Regions from separate parts of the Pseudomonas sp. NIBRBAC000502773 genome, predicted to be linked through region 3. Evidence: riboswitches for the same ligand, from Rfam matches in the RefSeq annotation. Region 3 holds a riboswitch; each other region holds the start of a gene.

Region 1 (10,459 bases), 2.1 Mb from region 3:
CAGCCACTTTGGAGCCGTCGATGATCTCGGCTTTTTCCACCACGCCGACGCAGAAGCCGGCCAGGTCGTAGTCTTCGCCTTCGTACATGCCTGGCATTTCAGCGGTTTCGCCGCCGACCAGGGAGCAACCCGACAGTTCGCAGCCGGCGCCGATGCCGGTCACCACCTGCGTGGCGGTCTCGACGTTCAGCTTGCCGGTGGCATAGTAGTCGAGGAAGAACAACGGCTCGGCACCGCATACCACCAGGTCGTTGACGCACATGGCGACCAGGTCGATGCCGATGCTGTCGTGCTTGTTCAGGTTCAGTGCCAGGCGCAGCTTGGTGCCCACACCGTCGGTACCGGAAACCAATACGGGCTGCTTGTAGCCGGCCGGGATCTCGCAGAGGGCGCCAAAACCGCCCAGGCCGCCCATGACTTCGGGGCGCGCAGTGCGCTTGGCAACGCTCTTGATGCGTTCGACCAATGCTTCACCGGCGTCGATGTCTACACCGGCGTCCTTGTAGCTCAGGGAGGGTTGCTTGCTCATGATCCAGGCCTTTAGGGGGGATTCAGGGGTAACGACCGAGCGGGCAGGCGCTTTTGGTAAAAGGCCCAGCCGTTGACGGTCTGCGAAGGCGCGCGATTTTATCAGGCTTGAGGGGCAGCGGCCATCCTCGGGCCGACGGGCAGGGCAGATAGATTTAAAAAAGCAGGTTAAAAAAATGCTGATCGGGTCTGTTCAGGCACGTATTAAGGTATAGCCTTTAAACCGCTGTCGTTAATGACATGGCGAAAACTTACCGGGACCCCGTGAATGTTTTAGTTGTCGCTGTGGTCACAGCCTGGCTACACCGATTTCACGCGGTCTGTTCCAGCCGCTAAATTTGTCGTTCGGGAATCTTCCATGCGTCTGTGTAATGTCTTTTTTGTAGGCTGCTTGTCGTTGATCAGCCTGGCGAGTCATGCCGAAACCCTCAATGGCCTGTACCAGGTACTCGAACCCGTCAGCAGCCAATCGCCGCAAGAGCGCGACCAGGCGACCCAGCGCGCGGTGGAAACCCTGGTGACTCGCCTGACCGGCGACGCCAAGGCCGCGCAAGGCCCGGGCCTGGCGGCGATTCGCAAGGATCCGCAGCAAATCATCACTCAATACGGTTACGACGCCGGCCCGCCCGAGAGCCTGCAAGTGGACTTCGACCCGGTCAGCACTGATCGCGCCTTGCGTGAAGCCGGCCTGTCGATCTGGGGCAGCAATCGGCCATCGATCCTCGGCTGGTGGCTGAACGACTCCACCGAAGGCAGCAGCCTGGTCGGCGATGGCCAGGCCGCTGCCCAGGCGCTGCGCCGTGCGGCACAGCACCGTGGCTTGCCATTGCGCCTGCCCCTGGGGGACCTGGATGAACAGGTGGTCGCCACCGCGCCGAATCTTGAAAGCGCCGATGCCACGCCGTTGCGCGCTGCGTCCGAGCGCTACGGTGCCGACGCCTTGCTGGCCGTGCATGCACGCCAGGAAGGCAATCAATGGCAGGCCAAATGGCGCCTATGGCTGGGTGACAAGAGCGAGCAGGGCACCGCGCAAGGCGCCGACACGGGCGCGCTGGCCGATGCAGTCATGCTGGCGGTCAGCCAAAAACTGGCGCCGCGCTTTGCGGTCAAGCCCGGTGTGAGTGCCGAGCAACTGCTGGAAGTGCAGGGCATGAACCTGGAGCGGTACGCGGCCCTGGGGCACCTGCTTGAGCCGTTTGGCGGTCAGCCGCAATGGGTGGATGGCAATCGTATTGTGTATCGGGTCAACGGCAGTGCCGATCAGTTGCGTACCCAGTTGAGCCTGGCCAAGTTGCAGGAAGTGCCTGCCGGTGAGGCCCCGATGCAGCAGCCTGCGGTCGATGGCACACAACCGGCAGCGGCACCTGCGCCCCAGGCGCAACTGCGTTTTCGTTGGTAAAAGTTCTTCCTATATAGATAGAAGCAAATAATGGAGTGGTTTATGGCGGATACGCGTCGTTGGGTGTGGCTTGGCGGGATCGTCCTGCTGTGCGTTTTTGTGTTCCTGCTGCATTCGATCCTGACGCCGTTCCTGGTTGCGTTGCTGCTCGCCTATCTGTTCGATCCCGTGGTGGATCGCCTGGAAAAAGCCGGTCTGTCGCGGACCTTGGGCGTGGTTGCGGTGTTTGCACTGTTCACGTTGATCATCACCGCGCTGGTGCTGGTGCTGGTACCGATGCTGGCCAAGCAACTGTTTCGTCTCTATGAGCTGGCGCCGCAGATGCTCGACTGGCTGCAGCATACGGCGATGCCGTGGGCCCAAGCCAAGTTGGGCCTGTCGGATGGCTTCTGGAAGTTCGACAAGGTCAAGGCGGCGATCAGCGAGCACATGGGCCAGACCACCGATATTGTGGGGGTGATCCTCAGCCAGGCGACCGCCTCCAGCCTGGCGCTGATCGGCTGGCTGACCAACCTGGTGCTGATTCCGGTGGTGGCGTTCTACCTGCTGCGCGATTGGGACATCATGATGGCCAAGATCCGCAGCCTGTTGCCGCGCAACCGTGAAGAGCGCATCGTGGCCCTGGCCGGCGAGTGCCATGAGGTGCTTGGTGCCTTTGTGCGCGGGCAGCTGCTGGTGATGCTGGCACTGGGGATCATCTACGCGGCGGGCTTGATGGCCATCGGCCTGGAGCTGGGCCTGTTGATCGGCCTGATCGCCGGCCTTGCCGCTATCGTGCCGTATATGGGCTTTGTGATCGGGATCGGCGCGGCGTTGGTGGCTGGCCTGTTCCAGTTTGGCGGCGACCTGTATCCGATGCTGGGGATTGTCGCGGTGTTCATGGTCGGCCAGGCCTTGGAAGGCATGGTGCTCACGCCGTTGCTGGTGGGGGATCGGATTGGCCTGCACCCGGTGGCGGTGATCTTTGCGATCCTGGCGGGCGGTGAGCTGTTCGGCTTTACCGGCATTCTGCTGGCACTGCCGGTGGCAGCGGTGATCATGGTGCTGGTGCGTCACGTGCACGATCTGTACAAGGATTCCGACGCCTATACGGGGGTCGAAGACCCCGACCTGTAACCGCTGCGTCATAAACCCGGCTTCGGCCGGGTTTGTTGTTTATGGGGCTAGGGCGTCAAACAATCCGCTCAAAACCGGCAAGTTAACGCAAACCTTTGATTTTGCTTGTGGTCTGCTGCATTGTGCGCCCGGCGTCACGGGTATAAACTTTGCAAACTTTACACAGAGGCCACTAACGGTTCGATGGGAGCCGTTCAGTCAGCATGAAACCGATTCAGCTGCCCTTAGGTGTGCGTCTGCGTGATGACGCTACCTTTATCAATTACTACCCAGGCGCCAATGCCGCTGCACTCGGCTATGTCGAGCGGCTCTGCGAAGCCGACGCCGGGTGGACCGAAAGCCTGATCTATCTGTGGGGTAAACACGGCGTAGGGCGTACCCACCTGTTGCAGGCCGCTTGCCTGCGTTTCGAGCAGATGGGCGAGCCGGCGGTTTACCTGCCCCTGGCCGAGTTGATGGATCGCGGCATCGGGATCTTCGACAACCTTGAGCAATACGAACTGGTGTGCCTGGACGATCTGCAGGCAGTGGCCGGCAAGGCGGATTGGGAAGAGGCGCTGTTCCATCTGTTCAACCGCCTGCGTGACAGCGGCCGGCGCTTGTTGATTGCCGCCTCCACCTCGCCACGGGAGTTGCCGGTGAAGCTGGCCGACCTCAAGTCGCGCCTGACCCTGGCGCTGATCTTCCAGATGCGCCCACTCTCCGACGAAGACAAACTGCGGGCCCTGCAATTGCGCGCATCCCGTCGCGGCCTGCACCTCACCGATGAAGTCGGGCACTTTATCCTCACCCGTGGCACCCGCAGCATGAGCGCGTTGTTCGATTTGCTCGAGCAGCTCGATCAGGCCTCCCTGCAGGCTCAACGAAAATTGACGATCCCTTTTCTCAAGGAAACGTTGGGCTGGTAACCGGTTGAATCTACGGGATTCGGCAATTTCCAGGCGCCAGAAATCCTGCGTTTAAGCCACGTTGGCTACGCATGTGAACCGATAAATGGAATTACGGCTTAGATGTCATAGTCCAATCGCGAAGTCACATAGATCACGATTGAATTTGCAAATCGATGTGATAGAAGGCATAGTCTCGACTTCTTTACATACCAGCCACGGTCGTGCCCATGCTAAATCGCTTCGCACCCCTCGTGCCCCTCGCACTCGTTACCCTGTTGTTTGGTTGCGCCTCCCACCCTCAACAGGTGGTTGAGCAGCAAAAACCTCAACAACAGTCCCAGGCAAAATTCGTTGCTGCACAGTCTGCTTCTGTCTATGAAGAAGAGGTCGCAACCGAAAAGGAACTGGCCGATTTCTCCGGCAACAAGCCTTACCAGCTTCCAGTCCTGGCCGACAGCATCCTCGAACGCGGCATGTCCCTGATCGGTACCCGTTACCGTTTTGGCGGTACCTCTGAAGCCGGTTTCGACTGCAGCGGTTTCATCGGCTACCTGTTTCGTGAAGAAGCTGGCATGAACCTGCCACGCTCCACTCGCGAAATGATCAACGTGAAAGCACCGTTGGTCGCGCGCAACAATCTCAAGCCTGGTGATCTGCTTTTCTTCAGTACTGCGGGCCGTGGTCGCGTAAGCCATGCCGGTATCTACCTGGGCGATAACCAGTTTATCCACTCCAGCAGCCGTCGCAGTGGCGGTGTTCGAGTCGACAGCCTGGGTGACAGCTACTGGAGCAAAACCTTCATCGAAGCCAAGCGCGCACTCGCCATGGCCCCGACTACGGTTACCGCCAGTAAGTAAACTTAAAGTGATACTTGAAGTTTGACGTGTAAGCGCTAGAATCCCTGGACATTGTTGTAATCCGTTCGCGCGAGCTTTGCTTGCGCGTTCTGGTTTTCAGCGTTCGGCAGCGATAGCCGCATCCAGACCAGGATTGTTCTGCACATGTCGACCTCAGCCCGCCTGCTCCTTATTCTCTGCGCCGCGCTTATCAGCGCCTGCGCCAGCCGGCCGCCACCCGCTCCCGTTGCGGTCAAGCCCAAGCCGGTATTCAACTATTCCACCCAGAATTTCTCGCCTGCGGCCGAAGACGTACTCTTTCGTGCACTGGGCCTGGTCGGCACGCCTTACCGTTGGGGCGGCAACACGCCGGATTCGGGTTTTGATTGCAGTGGCCTGATCGGCTTCGTCTTCCGCGACGCCGCCGGCATCTCCCTGCCGCGCACCACCCGCGAACTGATCGTGATGCGCGCCCAGGACGTCAGCGAGCAGAACCTGCAGACCGGCGACCTGCTGTTCTTCGCCACCGGTGGCGGTTCCCAGGTCAGCCACGCCGGCATCTATGTGGGCGAAGGCCGCTTTGTGCACGCGCCGCAGACCGGCGGTACGGTCAAGCTGGACACCTTGTCCAAGGCGTATTGGCAGAATGCCTATCTGAGCGCCAAGCGTGTGTTGCCAGCAAACCTGGCACGTAATCCCTGAACCAAATGTGGGAGGGGGCTTGCCCCCGATAGCGAAGTATCAGTCACAGTATCTGTGCCTGACCCACTGCTATCGGGAGCAAGCCCCCTCCCACATTGGTTTTGTGATGCTTCTGGGGGCGTTTATTTAGCGGCCGACACCCGCCACACCTTATTCCCCACATCATCCGCCACCAGCAAATCCCCCTGCTGATCAATCACCACGCCCACCGGCCGGCCCATGGCGTTCTCATCTTTATCGAGAAACCCGGTCAGCACATCCACCGGCTGCCCTTTAGGCTGGCCTGCCTCGAACGGCACGAAGATCACCTTGTAGCCACTGTGGGGCTTGCGGTTCCACGAGCCATGCTGGCCGATGAACGCGCCGTTGCTGAGCGGTGCCGGTAGTTTGCTGCCCTCGGCGAACGTCAGGCCCAAAGACGCGGTGTGCGGCCCTACCGCATAGTCCGGCACGATTGCCTTGGCCACCAGGTCCAGGTTCTGCGGCGTGACGCGTACATCCACATGCTGGCCGTAATAGCTGAAGGGCCAGCCATAGAACCCGCCATCCTTGACCGAGGTGATGTAGTCCGGCACCAGGTCGCTGCCGATCTCGTCGCGCTCGTTTACCGCGGTCCATAGCTTGCCGCTCTGGGGTTCCCAGGCCATGCCGTTAGGGTTGCGCAGGCCGGAAGCGAAAATGCGCTGCTGGCCGCTGGCGCGATCCACTTCCCAGATAGCCGCCCGGCCCTGTTCCGCCTCAAGACCGTTCTCACCGACGTTGCTGTTGGAGCCGACACTCACGTACAGCTTGCTGCCGTCCTTGCTGGCGATCACGTTCTTGGTCCAGTGGTGATTCAGGGGCCCGCCCGGCAGGTCGACCACCTTGGTGCCAGGTGCCTTGATCGCGGTTTCGCCCGCTTGATAGGGGAAGCGCAGCAGCTTGTCCGAATCGGCCACGTACAGGTCATTGCCGACCAGTGTCATACCGAAGGGCGAATTGAGGTTTTCCAGGAACACCGTACGGGTCTCGGCAACGCCATCGTGATCGGCGTCGCGCAGCAGGGTAATGCGATTGGGGCTCGGCACCCCGGCACCGGCGCGGCCCATGACCTTCTCCATGACCCAGCCGCGAATGCCCTTGGAATCATCCGGCTTGGGCGGCGCATTGGTTTCTGCCACCAGCACATCGCCGTTGGGCAGCACATACAGCCAGCGCGGGTGATCCAGGCCTTCGGCGAACGCCGCCACTTGGGTGCCGGCCGCTGCCGTTGGCTTCACGCCCTGCGGCCAACCGATAGCGGGGGCGATGTTCACCGTGGGAATCAGGGTTTTGTTCGGCTCCGGTAGCTGCGGCGACGGCCCGGTGCCGTCGGACACCTGCAGGGTGGAGCTTTCACCGCAGGCCGCAAGGGTGCCGGCGAGCATGATGAGTAGGGCGAGTCTGGTTTTATGCATGGTGTTCTCCTTGATACCTGTAAGGGTAGAGGAGGGCGCTGGTGCGATGGTTCAAGTGCAAGGCCAGCTTTAATTGACGCTCCACCCCCAACCCACTAACCTTCGCGGCTTGTTCCAGGTGCTCTGTGACCCATGGGTCGACCGAGTGAAACAGGGAAGCCGGTGAGCGAGCGCACTTGTACACAGTGCTGCCGCGATTCCGGCGCTGCCCCCGCAACGGTAAATGAGTCAAGACGGTGCCTTTTGCCACTGTATCGCCCGCGATATGGGAAGGCGCGCCGTCGGCGTGTTCGCTCTGTCGATGAGCCAGCGCACCACTCATGAGCCCGGAGACCGGCCTGGATCATCCAACAGCATCACGGTGGGCGATGCTTGGCTGTCTGTTTTTTCCTGCCTGCCGTTTTTGTCCAGCCCCAATGGAGAGCTGCCATGACCGATACCCCCGACCGCGACGAACGCCACCTGGCGCGCATGCTGCGCAAAAAAGCCGTGATCGACGAGCGCATCGCCAATTCCCCCAATGAGTGTGGCTTGCTGCTGGTGCTGACCGGCAACGGCAAAGGCAAGAGCAGCTCGGCATTCGGCATGCTCGCGCGCGCCATGGGCCACGGCATGCAGTGCGGTGTGGTGCAGTTCATCAAGGGGCGCAACAGCACCGGTGAGGAGTTGTTCTTCCGCCGCTTCCCCGAGCAAGTGCGTTTCCACGTGATGGGCGAAGGCTTCACCTGGGAGACCCAGGACCGCCAGCGCGATATCGCCGCCGCCGAAGCCGCCTGGGCCGTGTCCCGCGAACTGCTGCAAGACCCGCGCATCGGCCTGGTGGTGCTGGATGAGCTGAACATTGCCCTCAAGCATGGTTACCTCGACTTGGACCAGGTCCTCAGCGACCTGCAAGCGCGTCCGCCGATGCAGCACGTGGTCGTCACCGGCCGTGGCGCCAAGCCTGAATTGATCGAAATGGGCGACACCGTCACTGAAATGGGCATGCTCAAGCACGCGTTCCAGGCCGGTATCAAGGCACAGAAGGGCGTCGAACTTTGAATCAGCCCCGTCACTGCCCGGCCGTCCTGATCGCCGCACCGGCGTCCGGCCAAGGCAAAACCACCGTCACCGCCGCGCTGGCCCGTTTGCACCGCAACCTGGGGCGCAGGGTACGCGTGTTCAAATGCGGCCCGGATTTCCTGGACCCGATGATCCACGAGCGCGCCAGCGGTGCGCCGGTGTATCAATTGGACATGTGGATGGTGGGCGAGCAGGAAAGTCGTCGGCTGCTGTGGGAAGCGGCGGGTGAGGCCGACCTGATCCTGATCGAAGGCGTGATGGGCCTGTTCGATGGCACACCGTCCAGCGCCGACCTGGCGCGGCATTTCGGCGTGCCGGTGCTCGGTGTGATCGACGGCACCGCCATGGCCCAGACCTTTGGCGCCCTGGCCCTGGGCCTGGCGCGTTATCAGCCGGACCTGCCGTTTGCCGGGGTACTGGCCAACCGCGTCGGCACCCTGCGCCATGCGCAGTTGCTGGAAGGCAGCCTCACCGAAGGCTTGCGTTGGTATGGCGCCCTGTCCCGCGAAACCGGAATCGAACTGCCCAGCCGCCATTTGGGCCTGGTGCAGGCCAGCGAGCTGAATGACCTCGACGTGCGCCTGGACGCCGCCGCCCAGGCCCTGGGCAGCAGCTGCGAAGTCGCATTGCCGCCACCGGTGACCTTCGCCGCGCCGGAAGTGATCGAGGCCGAGCCGTTGCTGGCCGGTGTGCGCATTGCGGTGGCCCGTGACGAAGCCTTCGCCTTCACCTATGGCGCCAGCCTCGACCTGCTGCGGGCGATGGGGGCCGAACTGACGTTTTTCTCGCCGATCCATGATCTCCAACTGCCCGAGGCCGACAGCCTGTACTTGCCCGGCGGTTACCCGGAATTGCACCACCAGGCGCTGTCGCAAAACACGCCGATGCTTGACGCCATTCGTAACCATCATGCCGCCGGCAAACCCTTGCTCGCCGAGTGTGGCGGCATGCTCTACCTGTTGGATTCGCTTACCGATGTCGACGGCACCCGCGCCGAGCTGGTCGGCCTGCTGCAAGGCGATGCGGTGATGCAAAAGAAACTCGCGGCCCTGGCCCTGCAAAGTGTCGAGCTGCCGGAAGGCGTGCTGCGCGGGCACACGTATCACCATTCCCTGACCAGCACCGAGTGCCAGCCGATTGCCCGTGGCCTGAGCCCGAACGGTGGGCGCGGTGCCGAAGCGGTGTTCCGGCAGGGGCGGATGACGGCCTCTTACGTGCACTTCTATTTTCCGTCGAATCCGACGGCGGTAGCCGCGTTGTTTGCCCCGGACCGAGCTGAAACCCCATCCACTGTGGGAGGGGGCTTGCCCCCGATAGGGCCATGACCGACAACGCTTTCCCCCAGGCCGACCGCGACGCCGTCTACCGCGCCATCGCCGAACGCCGCGACATGCGCCACTTCAGCGGCGGCAGTGTCGCCCCCGAATTGCTGCATCGCCTGCTCCAGGCCGCGCACCAGGCGCCCAGTGTCGGCCTGATGCAGCCCTGGCGGTTTATCCGCATCAGCGACCGCGCGTTGCGCAGCCAGATTCAACAGTTGGTGGAAGAAGAACGCGTGCGCACCGCCGAGGCGTTGGGCGAGCGCTCCGATGCGTTCATGAAGCTCAAGGTCGAAGGCATCCACGACTGCGCCGAAGTGCTGGTGGCGGCGTTGATGGATGATCGCGAGCGCCACATCTTCGGGCGGCGCACCTTGCCGGAGATGGACCTGGCGTCGCTGTCCTGTGCGATCCAGAACCTGTGGCTGGCGGCGCGGGTCGAGGGGCTGGGCATGGGCTGGGTCTCGCTGTTCGACCCCCAGGCCCTGGCCGACCTGCTGGGCCTGCCGCCCGGTGCGAAACCCCTGGCGGTCTTGTGCCTGGGGCCGGTGACGGAGTTTTACCCGGCACCGATGTTGCAGCTCGAAGGCTGGACCGAGCCTCGGCCGTTGAGTGACATGGTGTATGAAAATGCGTGGGGAGTGAGTCAATGAGTGTGGCCTTGCTGTGTGTCGCTGCGGTGGCGTTGGATGCGCTGCTGGGCGAGCCCAGGCGCTGGCATCCGCTGGTGGCGTTCGGCAATTTTGCCGGGCGCATCGAGCAGCGTTTCAACAGCGGTGGCCGGGGCTGGCGCAGCCATGGCGTGACCGCGTGGGTTATCGCCGTGGTGCCGTTGACCCTGCTGGCCACCGCGTTGTCGTGGGCGCCGTATATCGGCTGGGTCCTGGAGATCCTCGCGTTGTACTGCGCCCTCGGCATGCGCAGCCTCGGCGAGCATGTGATCCCGGTGGCCCAGGCCCTGCGCAGCGAGGACCTCGACGCGGCTCGCACACGGGTGAGCTACCTGGTCAGCCGCCAGACCAGTGAACTGGACCGCACCGAAGTCGCCCGCGCCGCCACCGAATCGGTGCTGGAAAACGGCAGCGATGCGGTGTTTGCCGCGCTGTTCTGGTTTGTCGTCGCCGGTGTGCCGGGCGTGGTGCTCTACCGCCTGAGCAATACGCTCGACGCC
Region 2 (10,459 bases), 1.8 Mb from region 3:
CAAGCGCGTGATCCGCACCAACTACTCCAACCCGCCAACCCACGGCGCAGCGATTGTTGCCGCGGTGCTCAACAACCCTGAGCTGCGCGCCCAGTGGGAAGCCGAACTGGCCGAGATGCGCCTGCGCATCCGTGGCATGCGTGAGCAGATGGTTGCCGAGCTGGCCAAGGCTGCCCCGGGCCACGACTTCAGCTTCGTCGGTCGCCAGCGCGGGATGTTCTCCTACTCCGGCCTGACCGTTGAGCAAGTCACCCGCCTGCGCAGCGAGTTTGGTATCTACGCGCTGGATACCGGGCGTATCTGCGTGGCGGCGTTGAACCAGTCGAACATTGCTGCGGTAACAAAGGCGATTGTTCAGGTTCTATAAGCCTGACGGCGTCATACGAAGGGGGAAGCCGATGGCTTCCCCCTTTTTATTGGCGAACCCACTAGACTGAACCCTGATTGCCCCTTTGCTGTGAGAGCCCTATGAGAAACGACGACCTGGACCTGCGCGCCGACCGCGACGAATTGCACGACTACACCCCGCGCGCGCCCCAAGCCAAGCGCCAGAAAAGCCTGGTGTTGCAGGTGGCGCTCGGGGTGTTCCTGGGTGGATTGGCCTTGTGGCTGGTGCAGTTGGGCGCGACGGCAATCATGGCCAAGCTGGCCATGGGCACGTTCCAGTTCGGCGGCTAGGCCGACGCCACACCCTGCTCCTCCAGCAACTTCACAAAACTGTTCAAACTCTGCGACACCGTACCCCGGCGCCAGATCAGCCAGGTATGCAGGGTGCGAAAACTGTCCGTCAGCGGCCACACGCTCACCGTGGTAAACCCCGGCATGCTTTCCAGCATACTGCGTGGCATCAGCGCCAGACCGGCCCCGGCGCTGACGCAGGCGAGCATGCCGTGGTAGGACTCCATCTCGAAGATCCTCCCCGGCACCGCGCCGTCCTGTGCGAACCAGCGCTCGAAATGGTGCCGGTAGGAACAGTTGGAGCGGAAGGTGTAGATGCTCTCCCCGTTCACATCCTGCCCTCGCGTGATTGGCGCGTGGTGCAGCGGCGCAATCACCACCATCTCCTCCTCGAACACCGCCACGCCTTCCAGGGTGGCATGCAATACCGGCCCATCCACAAACGCGGCCGCCAGCCGTCCCGACAATACGCCCTCGATCATCGTGCCTGAAGGCCCGGTGCTCAGGTCCAATTCAACCTTGGTGTGCTTCTGGTTGTACGCCGCGAGCAGCGCCGGGATGCGCACCGCCGCCGTGCTTTCCAGGGAGCCGAGGGCAAATGCGCCCTGGGGCTCCTCCCCCGCCACCGTCGCGCGGGCTTCCTGCACCAGGTCGAGAATACGCCGCGCATAACCGAGGAAATTCCACCCGGCGGGCGACAGGCGCAGGCGACTCTTCTCGCGGATAAACAACTCCACGCCCAAATCCTGCTCCAGTTGCTTGATGCGCGTGGTCAGGTTCGACGGCACCCGATGAATCAACTGTGCGGCGGCGCTGATGCTGCCTTGCTCGGCAACGGCCTTGAAGATTTCCAGCTGCACCAGGTCCAAGTCATTCTCCAATCGTGAATGTATTGCTTAATATTATTCAGTTTCCAGAAAACATGCATCCCCGTACGCTGAACCCATTCCACTCTTTCAGCCGGACGGTGCCATGAACGCTATTTCCCACCAGACCCACGCCCTGTCGATCAACCCCGCCACCGGCGAAACAGTCGGCAGCTATCCCTACGAAAACGCCGCGCAACTGGACGCCGCCCTCGACCGTGCCACCGCAGCCTTCCGCACCTGGCGCCGCCAGCCGGTCAGCCAGCGCGCCGAACTGCTGCTGGCCCTGGCCGGCGCACTGCGCGATCAAGCCGAAGAAATGGCGCAGATGATCACCCTGGAAATGGGCAAGCCCATCACCCAGGCCCGCGCCGAAATCGAAAAATGCGCCCAGCTCAGCGAGTGGTATGCCGCCCACGGCCCGGCCATGCTGGCCCCGGAACCCACCCTGGTGGACAACGGCAGCGCCCGGATCGAATACCGCCCGCTGGGCCCGATCCTCGCCGTGATGCCGTGGAACTTCCCGGTATGGCAAGTGCTGCGCGGCGCCGTGCCGACCCTGCTCGCCGGCAATACCTACGTGCTCAAACACGCGCCGAACGTGATGGGCAGCGCCTACCTGATGAAAGCGGCGTTGCAGAAGGCCGGATTCGCTGAAGGCCTGTTCGAAGTGATCAACGTGACCCAGGACGGCGTCTCCACCGCCATCGCCGACCCGCGCATCGCCGCCGTCACCCTCACCGGCAGCGTACGCGCCGGCATGGCCATCGGCTCCCAGGCCGGTGCCGCGCTGAAGAAATGCGTACTGGAACTGGGCGGCTCCGACCCGTTCATCGTGCTCAACGACGCCGACCTCGACGCCGCCGTGCAGGCCGCCGTGATCGGCCGCTTCCAGAACAGCGGCCAGGTCTGCGCCGCCGCCAAGCGCCTGATCATCGAGGCCGGTGTGGTGGACGCCTTCACCGCCAAGTTCGTCGAAGCCAGCCGCGCGCTGGTGATGGGCGACCCGACCTCGGCCAGCACCTACGTCGGCCCGATGGCGCGCTTCGACCTGCGCGACGAGCTGCACGGCCAGGTCCAGGCCACCCTGGAAGAAGGCGCCACCCTGCTGCTGGGCGGCCACAAAGTCGCCGGTGCCGCCAACTACTATGAGCCGACCGTACTGGCCGACGTTACCGACCAGATGACTTCGTTCAAGCAGGAACTGTTTGGCCCCGTGGCGTCGATCATCACCGCCCGCGATGCCGACCACGCCGTGGCCCTGGCCAATGACAGCGAGTTCGGCCTCACCGCCAGCCTCTTCACCACCGACCCGGCCAAGGCCCGCGACATCGCCAACCAGCTGGACACCGGCGGGATCTTCATCAATGCGTTCAGCGTGTCCGACCCTCGGGTGGCGTTTGGCGGCGTGAAGAAGAGCGGGTTCGGGCGCGAGTTGTCGCATTTTGGCCTGCGCGAATTCTGCAATGCGCAGACCGTATGGCTGGATCGCAAGTAGCAGCAGTGAACAAATGGCGTTAGCATTCTGTCCACTCGGCTTAACAGCATGTTTTTAGGGTCAGGATCGCACTGTGGAAAAGCTAAATCGCCTTCAAAGCGGAATCGAAGGGCTGGACGCTCTGCTCAAGGGAGGGCTGGTGTCTGGGGCGTCCTACATCATTCAGGGCCGCCCCGGCTCAGGTAAAACCATCCTTGCCAACCAACTGGGGTTTCATCACGCGCGCAATGGCGGCCGAGTCCTGGTTGCCACGCTGTTGGCGGAATCCCACGACCGCCTTTTCCAGTTCCTCTCTACCCTGAGCTTTTTTGACGCCTCCCGTGTCGGCGCCGAAATCCAGTTTGTCAGCGCCTTCGACACCCTGGAAAACGAAGGCCTCGACGAAGTGGTCAAGCTGCTCAGGCGTGAGATCAGCAGGCAGAGGGCCACTGTCATGGTGGTGGACGGCTTGTTGAACGCGCGTTCCAAGGCCGACTCGCCGATCGACACGAAAAAATTCATTTCCGAACTGCAAGGGCATGCCGCCTTCGCCGGTTGCACGGTGTTGTTCCTCACCAGCTCACGCCTGGATGACGGCAGCCCCGAGCACACCATGGTCGATGGCGTGATCGAAATGGGCGAGGAACTGTTCGGCACCCGTTCCGTGCGCCGTATCCAGTTGCGCAAGACCCGCGGCAGCGGCGCGCTCACCGGCCTGCACGAGTGTGAAATCAACGACGACGGCCTGGTGGTGTACCCCCGCCTGGAAAGCCTCTATGGCCGGCCGTCCGCGCCCGACAGCGCCGACCTGACGCGCATCGCCAGCGGTATCGACTCGTTGGACGGCATCCTCGGCGGCGGGCTGCACAGTTCCAGCGTGACCCTGGTCATGGGGCCGTCGGGCATCGGCAAGACCACCCTGGGCCTCAAGTTCCTCTCGGAATCGACGGTAGACGCCCCCGGCCTGCACTTCGGCTTCTACGAAAGCCCTCAGCGCCTGCGGCTCAAAGGCCAATCCCTGGGCATCGATATCCAGAAGATGGAAGACAGCGGCGCACTGACCATCGCCTGGCAGCCCACCACCGAAGGCCTGCTGGACGGGCTTGGCGCGCGATTGCTGCGCCTGGTCGAGGAAAAGGGCATCAAGCGCCTGTTCATCGACAGCTTGAGCGGCATGACCCGCGTCTCCAACAACCCGGCACGGATCACCGATTTCTACAGCGCACTGATGAACGAACTGCGCGCCAGGGGCGTCACGGTCTTCGCCACGTGGGAGATGCATGATCTGTTCGGCGCGGAGGTCACTTCCCCCGCGTCTGAACTGTCGAGCATTGCCGACAACCTCATGCTTATGCGTTTCTTCGAGATTCAGTCTGAACTTAGAAGGACGCTTTCCATTCTTAAGGTCAGAGACAGCTTTTATGACCCCTCATTATTGGAGGTGGTGATCCGTGACCAAGCCGTTGACTTAAGAAAGGTTTCAACAAATGCCCCCTCAGTTGCATCCAATTCAGCGCTGCCTGGTTCAGCTTTTTAAGTCTTTGGGTAGGTTGAATTGACATGGCCACCATCCTGGTCGTCGATGACGAGTACTTGATCGCCGATATCCTTGCCTATGCACTGGAAGATGAGGGGTTCATGGTCGTCACAGCTGGCAATGGGAAAAAGGCGCTGGAGGTGCTGGAGCGAGAACGGCCGTCGCTGATCATCACCGACTTCATGATGCCGGTGATGGACGGTGAGGAGTTCGCCGAAGCGGTCCGTGCACTGCCGGCCGTCAAGCACCTGCCGATTATCCTGATCAGCGGCGCGCAGGCCCATATCGGCATGCAGCGCTCAGACCTGTTCGATGCGGTGCTGGACAAGCCGTTCGACATCGACAAGCTCATTACCAAGGTGAAGGAACTGCTGGGGTGACCTCAACTGCGGATATGCCGGCGCACACACTGCACCAGCCCATCCAGCGCCTGTGACTTCACCGGCGCGAGCACGCACACCGTATGTTCCTGCTGGCCTTCCTTCACGGTCAGGGTGTAGTGCACCTGGCCCGGGTTTCCGGGCTCTGGCGTGGTGCTCTGCGGCAACTGAAAGAAGTTTGAAGCCTCGATCAGTTGCCGCAACTCCTGCTGGTCCGGCTCGGGCAACGTGTTCAACTCCACCGTACGAGGCTGGGTCAAACCCGGAAAAAACGCCGGCCCGCCGTTTTCCTTGATCGAAATTTGCATGGCTGTTCCTCACGTCAGACGTTAATGCCAACCGCTTTCCAGCCCTCCTTGACCGCCTTGTGCTCATCCTTATTCGCGCCGTAGAGACGACCGGCGATATCGTAGGTTATACGCGCAAAACGTAAAAACCCCGAGTTTGGCCGCAACCGCGCATCGCGCAGCGCGTCATACCAGATACGTCCTGCGCGCTCCCAGGCAAACCCGCCAATCCGGGTCGCCACCTGATAGAACGCATGGTTGGGAATGCCGGAATTGATATGCACCCCGCCATTGTCCTCGTAGGTCTGGACAAAATCATCCATATGCCCTGGTTGGGGGTCCTTGCCCAGCAGCTTGTCATCGAACGCGGTGCCGGGGGCCTTCATCGAACGCAGGGCGACGCCTTTGATCTTCTTGGTGAACAACCCTTTGCCGATCAGCCAATCGGCGTCTTCGGCGGTTTGCTTCAACGCATACTGCTTGATCAGTGAGCCGAACACGTCCGAGAGTGACTCGTTCAGCGCGCCGGATTGATTGAAATACATCAGCTTGGCCTCGTCCTCGGTGACGCCGTGGGCCAATTCATGGCCAATCACATCGAGGGCCACCGTGAAGCGGTTGAACAACTGCCCATCGCCGTCGCCAAACACCATCTGGGTCGAGTTCCAGAACGCATTGTTATAGTTCTGGCCAAAGTGCACGGTGGCATCCAGGGCCATGCCGGCGTCATCAATGGAGTTGCGGTCGAACACCTCTTCGAAAAAATCGAACGTGGCACCCAAGCCGTCATAGGCTTCGTCCACGGCGGCGTCGCCACTGGCGGGCTGGCCTTCACCGCGGACCAGCTTGCCCGGCAGGCTGTCGGTGCCTTCGGCGCTGTAGATCGAGCGCCGTTTGCCGGCACCCATGACCAGGGCCATGTGGGCCGGCCCCTTGGCGGGCACTGCGACCATGCGCAGCGAACGGAACGTGCTGTCCTTGGCGCGGGTGCGCAGCGCGATGTCGCGCTGGGCCTTATCACCGTGACGCGCGATCTGGTCGAGCATGTACGGTGGGATCAGGCAGAAAATCGGGTTGCGGTGGTGGCGATCACACATTAGCTGGCTCCCTGTTGGCATATGGTGTAGCTCCGGTAACCGTTTGAGGATAGCCCCCCAGGGTTAACCCGTGTCATCAATTGTCATCAATCTATGTTGCAGTCGTGTTTATCCAAGGAGGACTTACCCATGCCAGCCCGCAAAGCCAAAATCGATCTTGCGCACCGCCCACGACTCGCCGATCTGCGCCCGTTGATCGCGACCAATCCCACCCTGATGGAAGCCCGGGCGGCGACGCCCCGTGTCACCGCGGCCAAGGACCTACAGGACCGACGCGGCTACGCCGAGGATTTTCTCAGCAGCTTCGCGGTGCCCTGGCCCACCGCCGCTGAGGCATTGGCGGACGACGTCCAACCGCTGCGCCTGGACTACACGCATTTCTCGGTGACGATGTCCCGTTCCCGACGACTGGCGCTCTACGTGGGCGTCAATATCGATGGCGGGCAGCATGTGGAGATAGTCCGCAGCAACGACACCTGGGCCTACGATGGGCGCCTGCCGATCAGCGCCCAGGTTGGTGAAGAGCTCTATGCCAGCAATGGCCTGGACCGCGGCCACCTGGTACGGCGCCAGGATCCCAACTGGGGCGACGCGGCAAACACCGCCAACCTCGACACCTTCCACTTCACCAACTGCTCGCCGCAGATGAGCGGGTTCAACCAGAAGACCTGGCTTGAACTGGAGGACTACATCCTCAATAACACGCAACGTTGGAAAGCCCGGGCCACGGTGTTCAGCGGCCCGGTGTTCGCCGACGACGACCGCCTTTACCGTGGTATCAGAATCCCCAAGGCGTTCTGGAAAGTGGTGGCCTACCTCAGCGATGACGGCAAGCCCTCCGCCAGCGCCTACATGATCGACCAAAGCCGCGAGCTGGGTCAGCTCGACCTGATGTTCGGCCAGGTCAGGACCTACCAGCGCAGCGTGATCCAGATCGAACAATTGACCGGTATCCGCTTCGCCAACCTGGCGGACTACGACGGTTTCAGCAACGAAGAGCGCGCCACGGGCACGCGAATTGAAGCGCTGATCCGCGGCCCCGAGGATATTCGTCTCTGACCGGGCGCCCTTCGGGCTGTATCGCCTGGCCCTAATCAACTACCATACCGCGCCGGTTCCCGAACGGGACTAATAGGGAATCCGAAGCGCGGTACACCGCGTCAATCGGAACTGCCCCCGCAACTGTAGGTGCCGAGCCTGCTCCCCACTGCCACTGGACCGCGTCCGGGAAGGCCGGAGCGTGGCGACGACGCATCAGTCAGGAGACCTGCCGGCCCAGTAATCACTAACCGGCGGGGTGTCCGGGAAGGACCTCCTTGCCTGCCCGTTCGGCAGCGTTCGAGGGCGTATTTCCGAACCGTACCTCCCCTGTTTCCACGTACGGTTCACACGGAGATCGCCTCATGCTGCCACGCGTTACCGCCCTGATCAGCGGCCTGGGTTTCTGCGCCCTGGCCCACGCCGCCCCCACGCATTACCCGCTGACCCTGGAAAACTGCGGCAGCACCCTTACTTTCCCGCAGGCGCCCGCGCGCAGCGTGACCATCGGCCAGGCCGCCACCGAAATGCTCTATGCCCTCGGCGTGGCTGACCGCGTGGTAGGCACCTCGCTGTGGTTCAACAGCGTGTTGCCGCAGTTCAAGGCGCAGAACGACCGCATCGAGCGCCTGGCCAACAACGAGCCCAGCTTCGAAGCGGTGATCGCCAAGCGCCCGCAACTGGTGGCCGCCGAGCTGGAATGGGTGGTAGGCCCGCAAGGCGTGGTCGGCACCCGCGAGCAGTTTCACGAACTGAAGATTCCCACCTACCTGCTGCCCTCCGACTGCGAAGGCAAGGACAACCTGGTGGGCGCCGACGGCACGCGGCTGGAGCCTTTCCGTATCGAGACCATCTACAAGAGCATCCGCCAGCTGGCGCAGATTTTCGATGTACAGGATCGCGGCCAACAGTTGAACGATGAACTCCAGGCGCGCCTGGCCAAATCCGTGGCCACCGTGCAGAGCAAAGGCCTCAAGCAGGCCAGCGCGCTGGTGTGGTTCTCCAGCGCCGAACTGGCCAGCGACCCCTACGTGGCCGGCCACAAGGGCATTCCGGAGTTCATGCTCGAAACCCTCGGTTTGCACAACGTGGTGCAATCCGATGAAGAATGGCCCGCCGTCGGCTGGGAAACCCTCGCCAAGGCCAACCCGACCTTCCTGGTAATCGCCCGCATGGACCGCCGCCGCTACCCCGCCGATGACCATGAAAAGAAACTCGCCTTCCTGCGCAGCGACCCGGTCACGCGCAACATGGACGCGGTGAAAAACAACCGCATCATCATCCTCGACGCTCTCGCGCTGCAGGCCAGCATCCGCATGTTCGACGGCCTTGAACACCTGGCCACGGCCATCGACGGCTACGACCTGCCGCAATGATCCGGACCTTACTCGCCCTGGCGCTATTGCTGATCGCCGTGCTCGCCGGCGTGGCCATCGGCGAAACCGCCATCTCGCCGCAGGTGGTGCTACAGGTGCTCGCCAACAAACTGTGGGCGGCCGGTTACGTGCTGGACCCGATCGATGAAGGCGTGGTGTGGAACTACCGCCTCACCCGTGCCCTGGTGGCCGCCGCCTGCGGTGCGGGGCTGGCCACCTGCGGGGTGATTTTGCAGTCGTTGCTGCGCAACCCGTTGGCCGATCCGTACCTGCTGGGCATCAGCGCCGGGGCTTCGACCGGCGCGGTGCTGGTGGCGTTGATGGGCGTGGGCGGCGGGCTGATTTCATTGTCGGCCGGCGCCTTTGTCGGCGCGATGGCGGCGTTTGCCCTGGTGATCCTGCTGGCGCGGGCCAGCGGTTCGTCCAGCGGCACCGGGCAGATCATCCTCGCGGGCATCGCCGGGTCGCAGCTGTTCAATGCACTTACCGCGTTCCTGATCACCAAGTCCGCCAGTTCCGAACAGGCGCGCGGCATCATGTTCTGGCTGCTGGGCAACCTCAGCGGCGTGCGCTGGCCGTCGGTGTGGCTGGCGGTGCCGGTGGCGGTCACCGGCCTGGCGGTGTGCCTGTGGCATCGTCGCGCGTTGGATGCGTTCACCTTCGGCACGGATTCGGCCGCGTCTCTGGGCATCCCGGTGCGCCGTGTGCAGGTTGTGCTGGTGGGGTGCGCGGCGCTGGTGACGGCGGTGATGGTGTCGATTGTCGGCTCCATCGGCTTTGTCGGTCTGGTGATCCCCCACGCGGTGCGCCTGCTGTTCGGCACCGGACATTCGCGCCTGCTGCCCGCCAGTGCGCTGGGCGGCGCGTTATTTTTGATTGCGGCCGATGTGTTGTCGCGCACCTTGATCAAAGGCCAGGTGATCCCGGTCGGCGTGGTGACGGCGCTGGTGGGCGCGCCGGTGTTTGCGCTGATCCTGATTGGCCGGAGGAATGCGCGATGAGCGTACTGAGTTGCACCGGCCTGGGCTTCAAGGTGCGTGAGGCGGAGTTGCTGCAGGATATTCACCTGGAGGTTCAGCGGGGGGAAACCCTGGGGATCGTCGGGCCCAACGGCTCCGGCAAATCCACCCTGCTCAAACTGCTCGCCGGCCTGCGCACACCGGCCAGCGGCGACGTGCACCTGGGCGGCCAGCGCCTGGGCGACCTGTCCCGCCGCGCCATCGCCCAACAGCTGGCGGTGGTAGAGCAACAGGCCGACACCGACGACGCCATCCGCGTGTTCGACGCCGTGGCGCTGGGCCGTACACCGTGGCTGTCGGCGCTGAGCCCATGGTCCGGCGACGACGACGCCATCGTGCGCCAGGCCCTGCATGATGTGGACGCCACCCACCTGAGCCACCGCGCCTGGCGCAGCCTCTCCGGCGGCGAGCGCCAGCGCGTGCACATCGCCCGCGCCCTGGCGCAACGGCCGCAGATCCTGTTGCTGGATGAGCCGACCAACCACCTGGATATCCAGCATCAACTGGCGATTTTGAAAGGCGTGCAAGGCTTGCCGGTGACCACCCTCATCGCCCTGCATGACCTGAACCAGGCGCTGACCTGCGATCGCCTGGCCGTGCTGGACCGTGGGCGCCTGGTCGCGCTGGGCAAGCCGCTGGAGGTGCTGACGCCACAGCGACTACAGGAGACATTCGGGGTGCAGGCGCATTACCTGACGGACCCG
Region 3 (10,459 bases):
GGCCAGCAGATCCGCCAAACCACGGGCCAAGGTGGATTTGGCCATGCCACGCGGGCCTTCGATCAGCACACCGCCGATCTTCGGGTCGATGGCGGTCAGGCACAGCGCCAGTTTCAGGTCGTCGGCAGCGACCACGGCGGACAACGGGAAATGAGGAATATCGGTCATCCGGTCTCTCTTTAAATTCTGCTGTACAAGTAATCACCCGGTCATGAGCAAGCTACTTGTGGCGAGCAGGCTTGCCCCGCGTTTTGGGGCCGCTTTGCAGCCCAGCGCGGGGCAAGCCCGCTCACCACAACAAGCCCGCCAGCCACAACAAGCCGCATCTCGCGTTCTAGCTGTCTTCTTCTATATCCAGCAACAGGTTTTCCAACGCCTCGCGGTACGCCCCCGGCTCCTGCCACAGGCCACGCTGCTGGGCTTCGAGCATGCGCTCGGTCATATCACGCAGCGCCGCGGGGTTGTGCTGCTGCACAAAGGCCCGGGTGTCAGGGTCCAGCAGGTAGGCGTCGGCGAGCAATGCATATTGATGATCGTCGATCAGCGCCGTGGTGGCGTCGAAGGCGAACAGATTGTCCACGGTCGCGGCCATTTCAAACGCACCTTTATAGCCATGGCGCTTCACGCCGTCGATCCACTTGGGGTTGGCGGCGCGGGAACGGATCACCCGGTTCAGCTCTTCCTTCAAGGTGCGAATCCTCGGCAGGTCCGGCTGGCTATGGTCGCCGTGATAGCTGGCGGCCTTGTCGCCGCTCAGGGTTTCCACGGCGGCGAGCATGCCGCCTTGGAACTGGTAGTAGTCGTTGGAGTCGAGCAGGTCGTGCTCGCGGTTATCCTGGTTCTGCAACACCGCCTGCACCTGGCTCAGGCGCTGGGCAAACTGCGTACGGGCGGCGGTGCCTTCGTCGGAGCCGCCATAGGCGTAGCCGCCCCAGTTCAGGTAGACCTCGGCCAGGTCCTCGCGGCTTTGCCACAGGCGCCCGTCAATGGCGCCCTGCACGCCCGCGCCATAGGCACCGGGCTTGGCCCCGAAGATACGCCAGCCGGCCTGTTTCGCCGCGACCTCCGCATCCAGGCCGGAGGCCAGCAGCGCTGCGCGCTCACTGCGCACCTTGGCGGCCAGCGGGTTCATGTCGTCCGGCTCATCCAGGGCCGCCACGGCTTGTACCGCCGCGTCGAACAGGCGGATCAGGTTGGCGAAGGCATCGCGGAAAAATCCGGACACGCGCAAGGTGACGTCCACGCGCGGGCGGTCCAACAGGCTGATCGGCAGGATTTCAAAATCATCCACCCGTTGACTGCCGGTGGCCCACACCGGCCGCACGCCCATCAGCGCCATGGCCTGGGCGATGTCGTCGCCACCGGTGCGCATGGTGGCCGTGCCCCACACCGACAGGCCGAGCTGGCGCAGGTGATCGCCGTGGTCCTGCAGGTGCCGTTCAAGTATCAGGTTGGCGGACTGGAAGCCGATGCGCCACGCGGTGGTGGTGGGCAGGTTGCGCACGTCAACGGTGAAGAAATTGCGCCCGGTCGGCAGCACATCCAGGCGCCCACGGCTTGGCGCACCGCTCGGGCCGGCCGGGACAAAGCGCCCGCCGAGGGCCTCCAGCAAGCCGCGCATTTCCGCCGGGCCGCAGGCGTCCAGGCGTGGCGCCACGACGATGCGCAGGCTTTCGATCACCGCCTTCACCTCTTCCCAGCCGGGCTCTTCCAGCTGTTCCAGCGGCCCTTCCAACGCCTGCTCGATCAGTCGCGCAGCGTACAGTTCCAGGCGCTCGCGGGTGTCCCCGGCGGTGCGCCACTGCTGCCCATCGATCTTCCGCAACACCGCCGGGCGTCGCCCGGTCCAGGGCTCGGCCAGGGCGCAGTCCAGGGGGTCAAAACCCAGCGCGAACGCCTTGGCCAACACGCGCAGCAGGCTCGATTGCGGGCCACGGCCGTCGCCACGCGGGATGCGCAGCAAGGCCAGCAAGGTGTCGATGCGCAAGCGGCCCACGGGGGATTCGCCAAAGATGTGCAGGCCGTCGCGGATCTGCGACTCCTTCAAGTCGCACAGGTAGGTGTCGAGGCGCGGCAGCCAGATAGCAGCATCGGCGTCGCCATCCAGCTCAAGCTCCTGGTCGATGCGAGTTTCGCGCACCAGCTTGAGGATGTCTTTTTGCAGCTCGCGGGCCCGGCGCGGGTCGAGCAGTTGGGCTTCGTAGTATTCGTCCGCCAACAGCTCAAGGTCCCGCAGCGGCCCGTAGGTTTCGGCGCGGGTCAGTGGCGGCATCAGGTGGTCGATGATCACCGCCTGGGTACGCCGCTTGGCCTGGGCGCCCTCGCCCGGGTCGTTGACGATAAACGGGTAGATGTTCGGCAGCGGCCCCAGCAGCGCATCCGGCCAGCAGTTTTCCGAGAGCCCCACGCCCTTGCCCGGCAGCCATTCGAGGTTGCCGTGCTTGCCCACATGGATCACGCCATGGGCGCCGTAGGTGTGGCGCAACCAGAAGTAGAACGCCAGGTAGCCATGGGGCGGCACCAGGTCCGGGTCATGGTACACCGCGCTGGCATCCACCTGGTAACCCCGGGCCGGCTGGATGCCGACGAAGGTCTGGCCCAGGCGCAGGCCGGCGATCATCAGGCGGCCGTCACGGAACATTGGATCGTTGTGCGGCGCGCCCCATCGCTCCAGCACCGCCTGGCGGTTGGATTCAGGCAAGCGATTGAACATCGCCTCGTAGTCGTCCAGGCCCAGGCTTTGATGACAGGGGCGCAGGTCGAGGCTGTCGAGGTCGTTGGTGACGCCGCCGAGCAGCTCATGGATCAGCGCGGTACCGCTTTCGGGTAGTTGCTCCGGCACCGGATAGCCTTCGGCTTGCAGGGCACGCAGGATATTCAGTGCGGCAGCCGGGGTGTCCAGGCCCACGCCATTACCGATACGACCATCGCGGGTCGGGTAGTTGGCAAGGATCAGGGCGATGCGTTTATCCCCATTCGGCACCCGTGCCAGCTCGACCCAACGGCGCGCCAGCTCGGCGACGAAATCCATGCGTTCGGGCGCTGCGCGGTAGCACACCACGTCCGACTGGCTGCGCTCGCTGCGCCAGGCCAGATCCTTGAAGCTGATCGGCCGGCTGATAATCCGCCCGTCCAACTCGGGCAAGGCAATGTGCATCGCCAGGTCGCGCGGGCCCAGGCCTTGCTCGCTGGCCTGCCAGCCCGGCTGGTTATCCTGGGCGCAGATCGCCTGGATCACCGGGATATTGCGGCGAAACGGCCGCAGATGCGGGGCTTCGGGGCTGGATTGGGCAAAACCGGTGGTGTTCAGGATCACCGCCGCGCCGACCTCATCCAGCAGGTCCTCGACCACCGTCAGGCAGCCGGGCTCTTTCAAACTGGCCACCGCCATCGGCAACGGGTTGAGGCCTGCCGCCTGCAAACGCTGGCAGAACACATCGATAAAACCGGTATTGGCCGCCTGCAAGTGGGAGCGGTAGAACAGCACCGCCGCCACGGGCCAATCCGCGTGCCAATCGGTCTGCCAGTCATTGAGGCGAGGGTTGGCTTTGTGCGGGTGATAGATCGCGGTGCGCGGCAAGGTCTGCGGCTCGGCCCACGGGTAATCGCGGTCCAGGTAGCCGCTGGCCAGGCAGCGGAAGAAATCCAGCGCGTTAGCGAGCCCGCCCTGGCGCAGGAAGTGCCACAGGCGGTCGCGTTGTTCGGCACTCACCGTGCTCAGGCCGCTGAGTTCCGGGTCCGGGCGGTCATCCCCCGGCACCAGGATCAGCGTAACGCCGCGCTCGGCCAGCTCCACCAGGCGCTCGATGCCGTAGCGCCAATAACCGATGCCGCCGTGCAGGGAAATCAGGATGACCTTGGCGTGGCGCAGCACTTCGTCCACGTACAGGTCGACCGATGCGTGGTTCTGCACCTGCATCGGGTTGGCGAGGCGCAGGCTGGGGTAATCCTCGGGCAACTGCTGGGCCGCTTCGGCCAGCAGCGCCAGGCTGGAATCGCCGCTGCACAGGATCACCAGTTCGGCGGGGGTTTGGCCAAGGTCGGCAATATTGTCGTCCGCGACGAAACCACCGGGCTGAGTCCTGAGCAGGTGCATGGGTTAAACGCTGAGGGCGGCGCGCAGTTGCGCTTCGAGGCCCGCCGCGTCCAGCTCTTGGCCGATCAGCACCAGCCGCGTGATGCGCGCTTCGTCGGCGCCCCAGGCACGGTCGAAGTGCTTGTCGAAACGCGTCCCCACACCCTGGATCAGCAGGCGCATCGGCTTGTTCGGGATGGCGGCGAAACCCTTGACCCGCAGGATGCCGTGCTGAACCACCAATTGGTTCAGGGCGTCGAGCAGCAGCGCTTCGTCGGCTTGGGGCAGGTCGATGGAGATGGAATCGAAGGCGTCGTGATCATGCTCGTCTTCACCTTCGTGGTGATGATCGTGGTGGCTATGGCGAGCGTCGATATGTTCTTCGGACCCCGCGCCCAGGCCGATCAACACGTCCAACGGCAGGCGACCGCTGCTGGCTTCGATGATCTTCACCGCCGGCGGCAGCTCTTCGGCGACTTCCAGGCGCACACGGGCCAGGTCTTCGGCGCTGATCAGGTCGGATTTATTGAGGATCACCAGGTCGGCGCTGGCCAACTGGTCGGCAAACAGCTCGTGCAGCGGCGATTCATGGTCCAGGTTCGGGTCGAGCTTGCGCTGGGCGTCGACCTGATCCGGGAACGCGGCAAAGGTGCCGGCGGCCACGGCCGGGCTGTCGACCACGGTGATGACCGCATCAACCGTGCAGGCGCTGCGGATTTCCGGCCACTGGAAGGCCTGTACCAAGGGTTTCGGCAGGGCCAGGCCCGAGGTTTCGATAAGGATATGGTCGAGGTCGCCGCGACGGGCGACGAGTTCGCGCATCACCGGGAAGAACTCCTCCTGCACCGTGCAGCACAGGCAGCCGTTGGCCAGCTCGTACACGCGGCCGTTGGCCTCTTCTTCGGTGCAACCGATGGAGCACTGCTTGAGGATCTCACCGTCGATGCCCAGTTCGCCGAATTCGTTGACGATCACCGCAATGCGACGACCCTGGGCGTTGTCGAGCATATGGCGCAGCAAGGTGGTCTTGCCCGAGCCGAGGAAGCCGGTAACGATGGTGACGGGGAGTTTGGCCAGTGTTTTCATCGGATGCCCTTTGGGGCGGGCATACGGGACGATAGGCACTGCGGCGGCGCGCAGAAGCGGATTTCGTCACCGGATCACCCCGCCCGGTTGAATTGGAAAATCGGTGGCGAGGCAGGTCTCCTGGCTTGGGGCTTGCGGGTCTTGCGACCGGCGCCGACTGCGCCTTCCCGCCGCAGTGGCAGTGGCGTGGCAGTCAGATAAACCCTTCACAGTTGCGGGGGCAGCCGCGGCTTTGACCGCGTTCCCTTCTTAGCTTCGACCTGGGCCGAAGAACCTCGAGGGTGCAAGGCTACGCAGTGAGTACGAGCGGGTCAATGTCGAAACGGCCAGACCGCCCGCTTGAACACTATACAGGGGTTGAAAACGGACGCCCATCATTAGGCGTTTGGTTCAGAATCTTTGATATCAGTGCAGACGGCAATAGTGAGCAACTTACGTAAAAGCTCGCCTTGAAGTCAGACTAATTATTTAGTCCATACGAATTAAATAAGCGCTGTAACTTAACGTAATCAGTTCCCAAATGAGTACAGGGAACAGAAATATCGAAAAACACCACACATCCTCGGAGCAGCTTTGCCAATAGACGAAGTTTAACGCTGCATAGCCAACTCGGATAAAAACACTATGGAATTTTCAATACGCACTCAACCTACTGCGCCCCTCCCTCCGGCATCGATCGAAGTGACTGGCAACGTTCCCCCCAAAACCGACTCTCTGCCCCTCGCAGCGGCACAAAAAAAATCATCAGACATCACGTTTTTAGAGAACCACAGCAACCCGATGCTGGCCAAAGAACTGTTGCACCATTTCCGCGACCTGGAAGGCCCGGACGGTAAGGCACGCAACAGCTTTCGCTTGACCGACCTCAAAAAGATGGCGGCAGGCAAACTACACGACGGACGAGATGCCAAACAAGAGCAAATAGAGCTTGCGAAGGAGGTCATCAGCCGCCCAGACCTAATGACGTCACTCTTTCCACAAACACCTGGAGTGCACTACGGCGAGGCGACCTGGAACAATGTCGCTATTATCGCTGAAGACTTCAAAAGTCTTAGCGATGGGTCTTTGCTGGGGCAAGTTAGAGTTTATTTTCGCGAGTTCGCCGAAGGTGCTAACGATGAATATGTAAACTTTAACGAACTGCGAGAGGCTGCACGCGAAATACGGAGCACTAGAGATTTCTCCTACAATGCAACAGCCGTTGCCAAAGAACTTCTTAATCGACCTTACCTGCTTCGTCAGTTGGATATAATACCCGGCGCGTTCTTGCATACAACCAAACCAGACGACAGGTTTAGTTTGTCCAATATTACGTACGCACGCATGGCGGCCTCTTACTCGCCCCGTCGCCCTGCCTGATCAACATCCACTGGAACGCCTGCCGTAAACTGCGGGGCGCCAGTCGTCTATTTGACGCCCGCCCACTGCCCATGCTCTCCTACACATCTTGTTTCGGGTGCCCTTCACAGGGTGAAACGGGAAACCGGTGAGTCATAGCCTTATGACGAGTCCGGTGCTGCCCCCGCAACGGTAAGCGAGTGAAGCGTCAGATCCACTGTGCCTGTACGGCATGGGAAGGCGACGTTTTGTAGACCCAGTGTCCCTCGCAAGCCCGGAGACCGGCCCGAATAACATCGAATAACAAACCCGCGGTGGGCGGGCGCTGTTAAAACCCTGCGTGCCTGGCTCGCGGGGTTTGCATGCGCTCGTGTCACCCTGACACCTGAAAGGGACGCGCCATGTCGATCATCAGCAGCACCTCGCACACCGCCAGCAGCTCCGCCACCCTCAGCCAACGCCTGACCGCCGCCATCGGCGCGTCGATCCTTGGCGCGTGCCTGGTGTATTTCGCCGGTTTCTCGCACATCGAGGCGGTGCACAACGCTGCCCACGATACCCGCCACAGCGCCGCGTTCCCGTGCCACTGAGGCCTGCCGACATGATCAAGCGTATTGCGCAAACCGCAGGGTTCACCGGCCTGCTCGCCGCCCTGCTGCTGACCCTGCTGCAAAGCTTCTGGGTCGCTCCGCTGATTCTGCAGGCGGAAACCTTTGAAAAAGCCCCGGCCGCGACTGAAGTGGCCCATGAACATGCTGCTGGCGCCGCCGCACACACCCACGACGCCGAAGCCTGGGAGCCGGAAGACGGCTGGCAGCGTGTGCTGTCGACCACCGGCGGCAACCTGGTGGTGGCCGTCGGCTTCGCCCTGATGCTGGCCGGCCTCTATACCCTGCGCGCACCGACCCGCACGGCCCAAGGCTTGCTGTGGGGCCTGGCCGGCTACGCGACCTTTGTGCTGGCGCCCACCCTGGGCCTGCCACCGGAGCTGCCGGGCACTGCCGCCGCCGACCTGGCACAACGGCAGATCTGGTGGATCGGCACCGCTGCCTCGACGGCTGTGGGTATTGCCCTGATCGTGTTTGGTCGCAACTGGCTGCTGAAAGTCCTGGGCGTGGCGATCCTGGTGGTGCCGCATGTGATCGGTGCACCGCAGCCGGAAACCCATTCGATGCTGGCGCCGGAAGCCCTCGAAGCGCAGTTCAAGATCGCTTCGCAGTTGACCAACGTGGCGTTCTGGCTGGCCCTTGGCCTGATCAGTGCCTGGTTGTTCCGCCGCAACCGCGACGATCAATACTCGGCATGACCCTGGTGGTCGGCCTGGGTTGCCAGCGGGGTTGTGATGTCGACACCCTGCTGGGCCTGTTGGACAGCGCCCTGGCCGAGGGCGGGATCGAGCGCCAGCGTGTCACGGCACTGGCCAGCATCGACCGTAAACAGGACGAGCCAGGGTTACTCGCCCTGGCCCGACTGCTCGACCTGCCCTTGCAATGCTTCAACGCCGGGCAACTGGCCGTTTACGAAGACCGGCTGAGCCACAAATCGGCGGTCGCGTTTGCCCATACCGGCTGTTACGGCGTCGCCGAAAGTGCCGCCCTGGCCCTGGCCGAACAGCTCTGCGGCGGCCCTGCCCGCTTGTTGATCACCCGCCAGAAAACCGCCCAGGCCACCTTTGCATTGGCCTGCGCCGGCTAAAATCCCGATAATCGTCAGTCCCGATCATGAGCAATCTTCATGCTCGCCCGTTTTTCCACAGGAATTCTCCATGACCGTCTACTTCATCGGCGCCGGCCCCGGCGATCCGGAATTGATCACTGTCAAAGGCCAGCGCCTGATCCGCAGTTGCCCGGTGATCATCTATGCCGGCTCGCTGGTGCCGGCGGCGGTGCTGGAGGGTCATCAGGCGCAACAGGTGGTCAACAGCGCCGAACTGCACCTGGAACAGATCATCGAACTGTTCAAGGCTGCCCACGCCAACGGCCAGGATGTGGCCCGCGTGCACTCCGGCGACCCAAGCCTGTATGGCGCGATTGGCGAGCAGATCCGTTACCTGCGCGAGTTGGGCATCCCCTTCCAGATCATTCCCGGCGTCACCGCAGTGGCCGCCTGCGCAGCGTTGCTGGAGACCGAACTGACCTTGCCGGACATCGCCCAAAGCGTGATCCTGACCCGCTACGCCGATAAAACCCGCATGCCGGCCGGCGAAGACTTCGACAGCCTGGCCCGCCATGGCACGACCATGGCGATTCATCTGGGGGTCAACCATTTGGAGAAGATTGTCGCCGAACTGCTGCCGCACTATGGCGCAGACTGCCCGATTGCCGTGGTACACCGGGCGACATGGCCGGATCAGGATTGGGCCGTCGGCACACTCAGCGATATTGCCGACAAAGTCGCCGCCAAGGGCTTTCGGCGTACGGCGTTGATTGTGGTGGGGCGAGTACTGGCGAGTGACAGCTTCAGTGAGTCGTCGTTGTATCGGGCCGGGCATGCGCACCTTTATCGGCCTTGATTATTTACTTCACTAACAACCAATAACATGTTGATTCAACTGAATAAATACAATAAAAAAGTGGGAGGGGCTTGCTCCCGATGGCGGTGTGTCAGCTTCCTCATGAGACGACTGAGGCACCGTTATCGGGAGCAAGCCCCTCCCACACTTAATCCTCCTTGTCAGATAGATTGCATAACCGCTTGAATTTTAACAATAAAAAACGGCGCTCACGGGCGCCGTTTTTTGTTCGCAGTGAACGCCTTACTCAGTAGTAGGCGTTTTCTTTCTGCGTGTGGTCCGTCACATCACGGACGCCCTTGAGCTCCGGAATACGCTCGAGCAAGGTCCGCTCGATGCCCTCGCGCAGGGTCACGTCTGCCTGACCGCAGCCCTGGCACCCGCCGCCGAACTTCAATACGGCAATGCCGTCATCGACGACGTCGATCAGGCTGACCTGACCGCCGTGGCTCGCGAGCCCCGGGTTGATCTCGGTTTGCAGGTAGTAGTTGATACGCTCGTTGACCGGGCTGTCGGCATTGACATTAGGCACCTTGGCGTTGGGCGCCTTGATGGTCAATTGGCCGCCCATGCGGTCGGTGGCGTAGTCGACCACGGCATCGTCCAGGAAGGCTTCGCTGAAGTTGTCGATATACGCGGTGAAGCTTTTCAGCCCCAGGGCGGTGTCTTCAGGTTTCTCTTCACCGGGCTTGCAGTAGGCGATGCACGTCTCGGCGTACTGGGTGCCAGGCTGGGTGATAAAGACGCGGATGCCGATTCCCGGGGTGTTCTGCTTGGACAGCAGGTCAGCCAGGTAATCGTGGGCGGCGTCGGTAATGGTTATGGCAGTCATGGAAACTCCTCACAGGCTTGCCGGCAGTTTACGCCAAAATATTACGCAGGTACAAAGTCCGAGTAATTTTGTCGGAAAAGACGCTGGCCTCTGTCAGAGGTTTTCATAACGGTTCATATCCAGCACCCCCTCTTCCACCGGCGTCGTCTCGCGGATGTACTGGGACAAATCGTGGAAATACTGCCAGAACAACGGGTGGCTGCGGCGCACGCCCCAGCGGTCGACAATTTTCTCAAAGCGATTGGCGTCCTTGGCCCGCTCCATTTCGGCGACGAATTCAGGCACTTCCTGGGCAGGGATGTTGAACATGAAGTTCGGGTAACTGCTGAGCACTCCAGGGTAAAGGGTCAGCGTGTCCAGGCCCGGCTGATAGCGGTAAGCTTCACCCAGCAGAAATGCCACGTTACTGTGAGCGCGGTTGCGCAGCAGGCTGTAGACCACACGCTTGCCGCTGGCGGTTTCGACGCGCAGCATTGTCGCTTCGGGTAACTGGTCAATCACCTTGAGCCCCGCCGCCGGGCGTGAAGTCAGGCGGCTGAGCGCCTGTTCGGCGTCCTGCAGCGCCGGGTCGATACCGTCGCGCGAACAAAACGCGCCCCCGCAACGGTTGATCGGA

What was found. Region 3 has a riboswitch for cobalamin ahead of cobW (cobalamin biosynthesis protein CobW). Riboswitches for the same ligand answer to the same signal wherever they lie in the genome.
Positions count from the first base shown of each region.
Region 1: another riboswitch for cobalamin. It lies ahead of cobO (cob(I)yrinic acid a,c-diamide adenosyltransferase); the one in region 3 lies ahead of cobW (cobalamin biosynthesis protein CobW).
Region 2: another riboswitch for cobalamin. It lies ahead of NIBR502773_RS05675 (ABC transporter substrate-binding protein); the one in region 3 lies ahead of cobW (cobalamin biosynthesis protein CobW).

Region 1 covers NZ_CP041189.1:1,553,764-1,564,222, reverse strand. The annotation lists gene purM (phosphoribosylformylglycinamidine cyclo-ligase) at 1-529, opposite strand, end outside; gene NIBR502773_RS07085 (DUF2066 domain-containing protein) at 887-1,927, shown strand; gene NIBR502773_RS07080 (AI-2E family transporter) at 1,970-3,043, shown strand; gene hda (DnaA regulatory inactivator Hda) at 3,247-3,951, shown strand; gene NIBR502773_RS07070 (C40 family peptidase) at 4,161-4,790, shown strand; gene NIBR502773_RS07065 (C40 family peptidase) at 4,935-5,471, shown strand; gene NIBR502773_RS07060 (sorbosone dehydrogenase family protein) at 5,594-6,907, opposite strand; cobalamin riboswitch at 7,007-7,264, shown strand; gene cobO (cob(I)yrinic acid a,c-diamide adenosyltransferase) at 7,337-7,948, shown strand; gene NIBR502773_RS07050 (cobyrinate a,c-diamide synthase) at 7,945-9,294, shown strand; gene bluB (5,6-dimethylbenzimidazole synthase) at 9,291-9,941, shown strand; gene cbiB (adenosylcobinamide-phosphate synthase CbiB) at 9,938-10,459, shown strand, end outside.
Region 2 covers NZ_CP041189.1:1,247,573-1,258,031, forward strand. The annotation lists gene NIBR502773_RS05630 (amino acid aminotransferase) at 1-367, shown strand, start outside; gene NIBR502773_RS05635 (hypothetical protein) at 469-678, shown strand; gene NIBR502773_RS05640 (LysR family transcriptional regulator) at 675-1,547, opposite strand; gene NIBR502773_RS05645 (aldehyde dehydrogenase family protein) at 1,651-3,042, shown strand; gene NIBR502773_RS05650 (ATPase domain-containing protein) at 3,116-4,558, shown strand; gene NIBR502773_RS05655 (response regulator) at 4,582-4,938, shown strand; gene NIBR502773_RS05660 (protealysin inhibitor emfourin) at 4,941-5,246, opposite strand; gene NIBR502773_RS05665 (M4 family metallopeptidase) at 5,261-6,322, opposite strand; gene NIBR502773_RS05670 (DNA/RNA non-specific endonuclease) at 6,452-7,381, shown strand; cobalamin riboswitch at 7,418-7,612, shown strand; gene NIBR502773_RS05675 (ABC transporter substrate-binding protein) at 7,726-8,736, shown strand; gene NIBR502773_RS05680 (iron ABC transporter permease) at 8,733-9,737, shown strand; gene NIBR502773_RS05685 (ABC transporter ATP-binding protein) at 9,734-10,459, shown strand, end outside.
Region 3 covers NZ_CP041189.1:6,178,168-6,188,626, reverse strand. The annotation lists gene NIBR502773_RS28355 (ATP-binding protein) at 1-168, opposite strand, end outside; gene cobN (cobaltochelatase subunit CobN) at 335-4,096, opposite strand; gene cobW (cobalamin biosynthesis protein CobW) at 4,100-5,161, opposite strand; cobalamin riboswitch at 5,254-5,454, opposite strand; gene NIBR502773_RS28340 (hypothetical protein) at 5,786-6,520, shown strand; cobalamin riboswitch at 6,599-6,804, shown strand; gene NIBR502773_RS28335 (CbtB-domain containing protein) at 6,901-7,089, shown strand; gene NIBR502773_RS28330 (CbtA family protein) at 7,101-7,805, shown strand; gene NIBR502773_RS28325 (cobalamin biosynthesis protein) at 7,802-8,194, shown strand; gene cobM (precorrin-4 C(11)-methyltransferase) at 8,265-9,011, shown strand; gene nfuA (Fe-S biogenesis protein NfuA) at 9,259-9,843, opposite strand; gene NIBR502773_RS28310 (fatty acid cis/trans isomerase) at 9,937-10,459, opposite strand, start outside.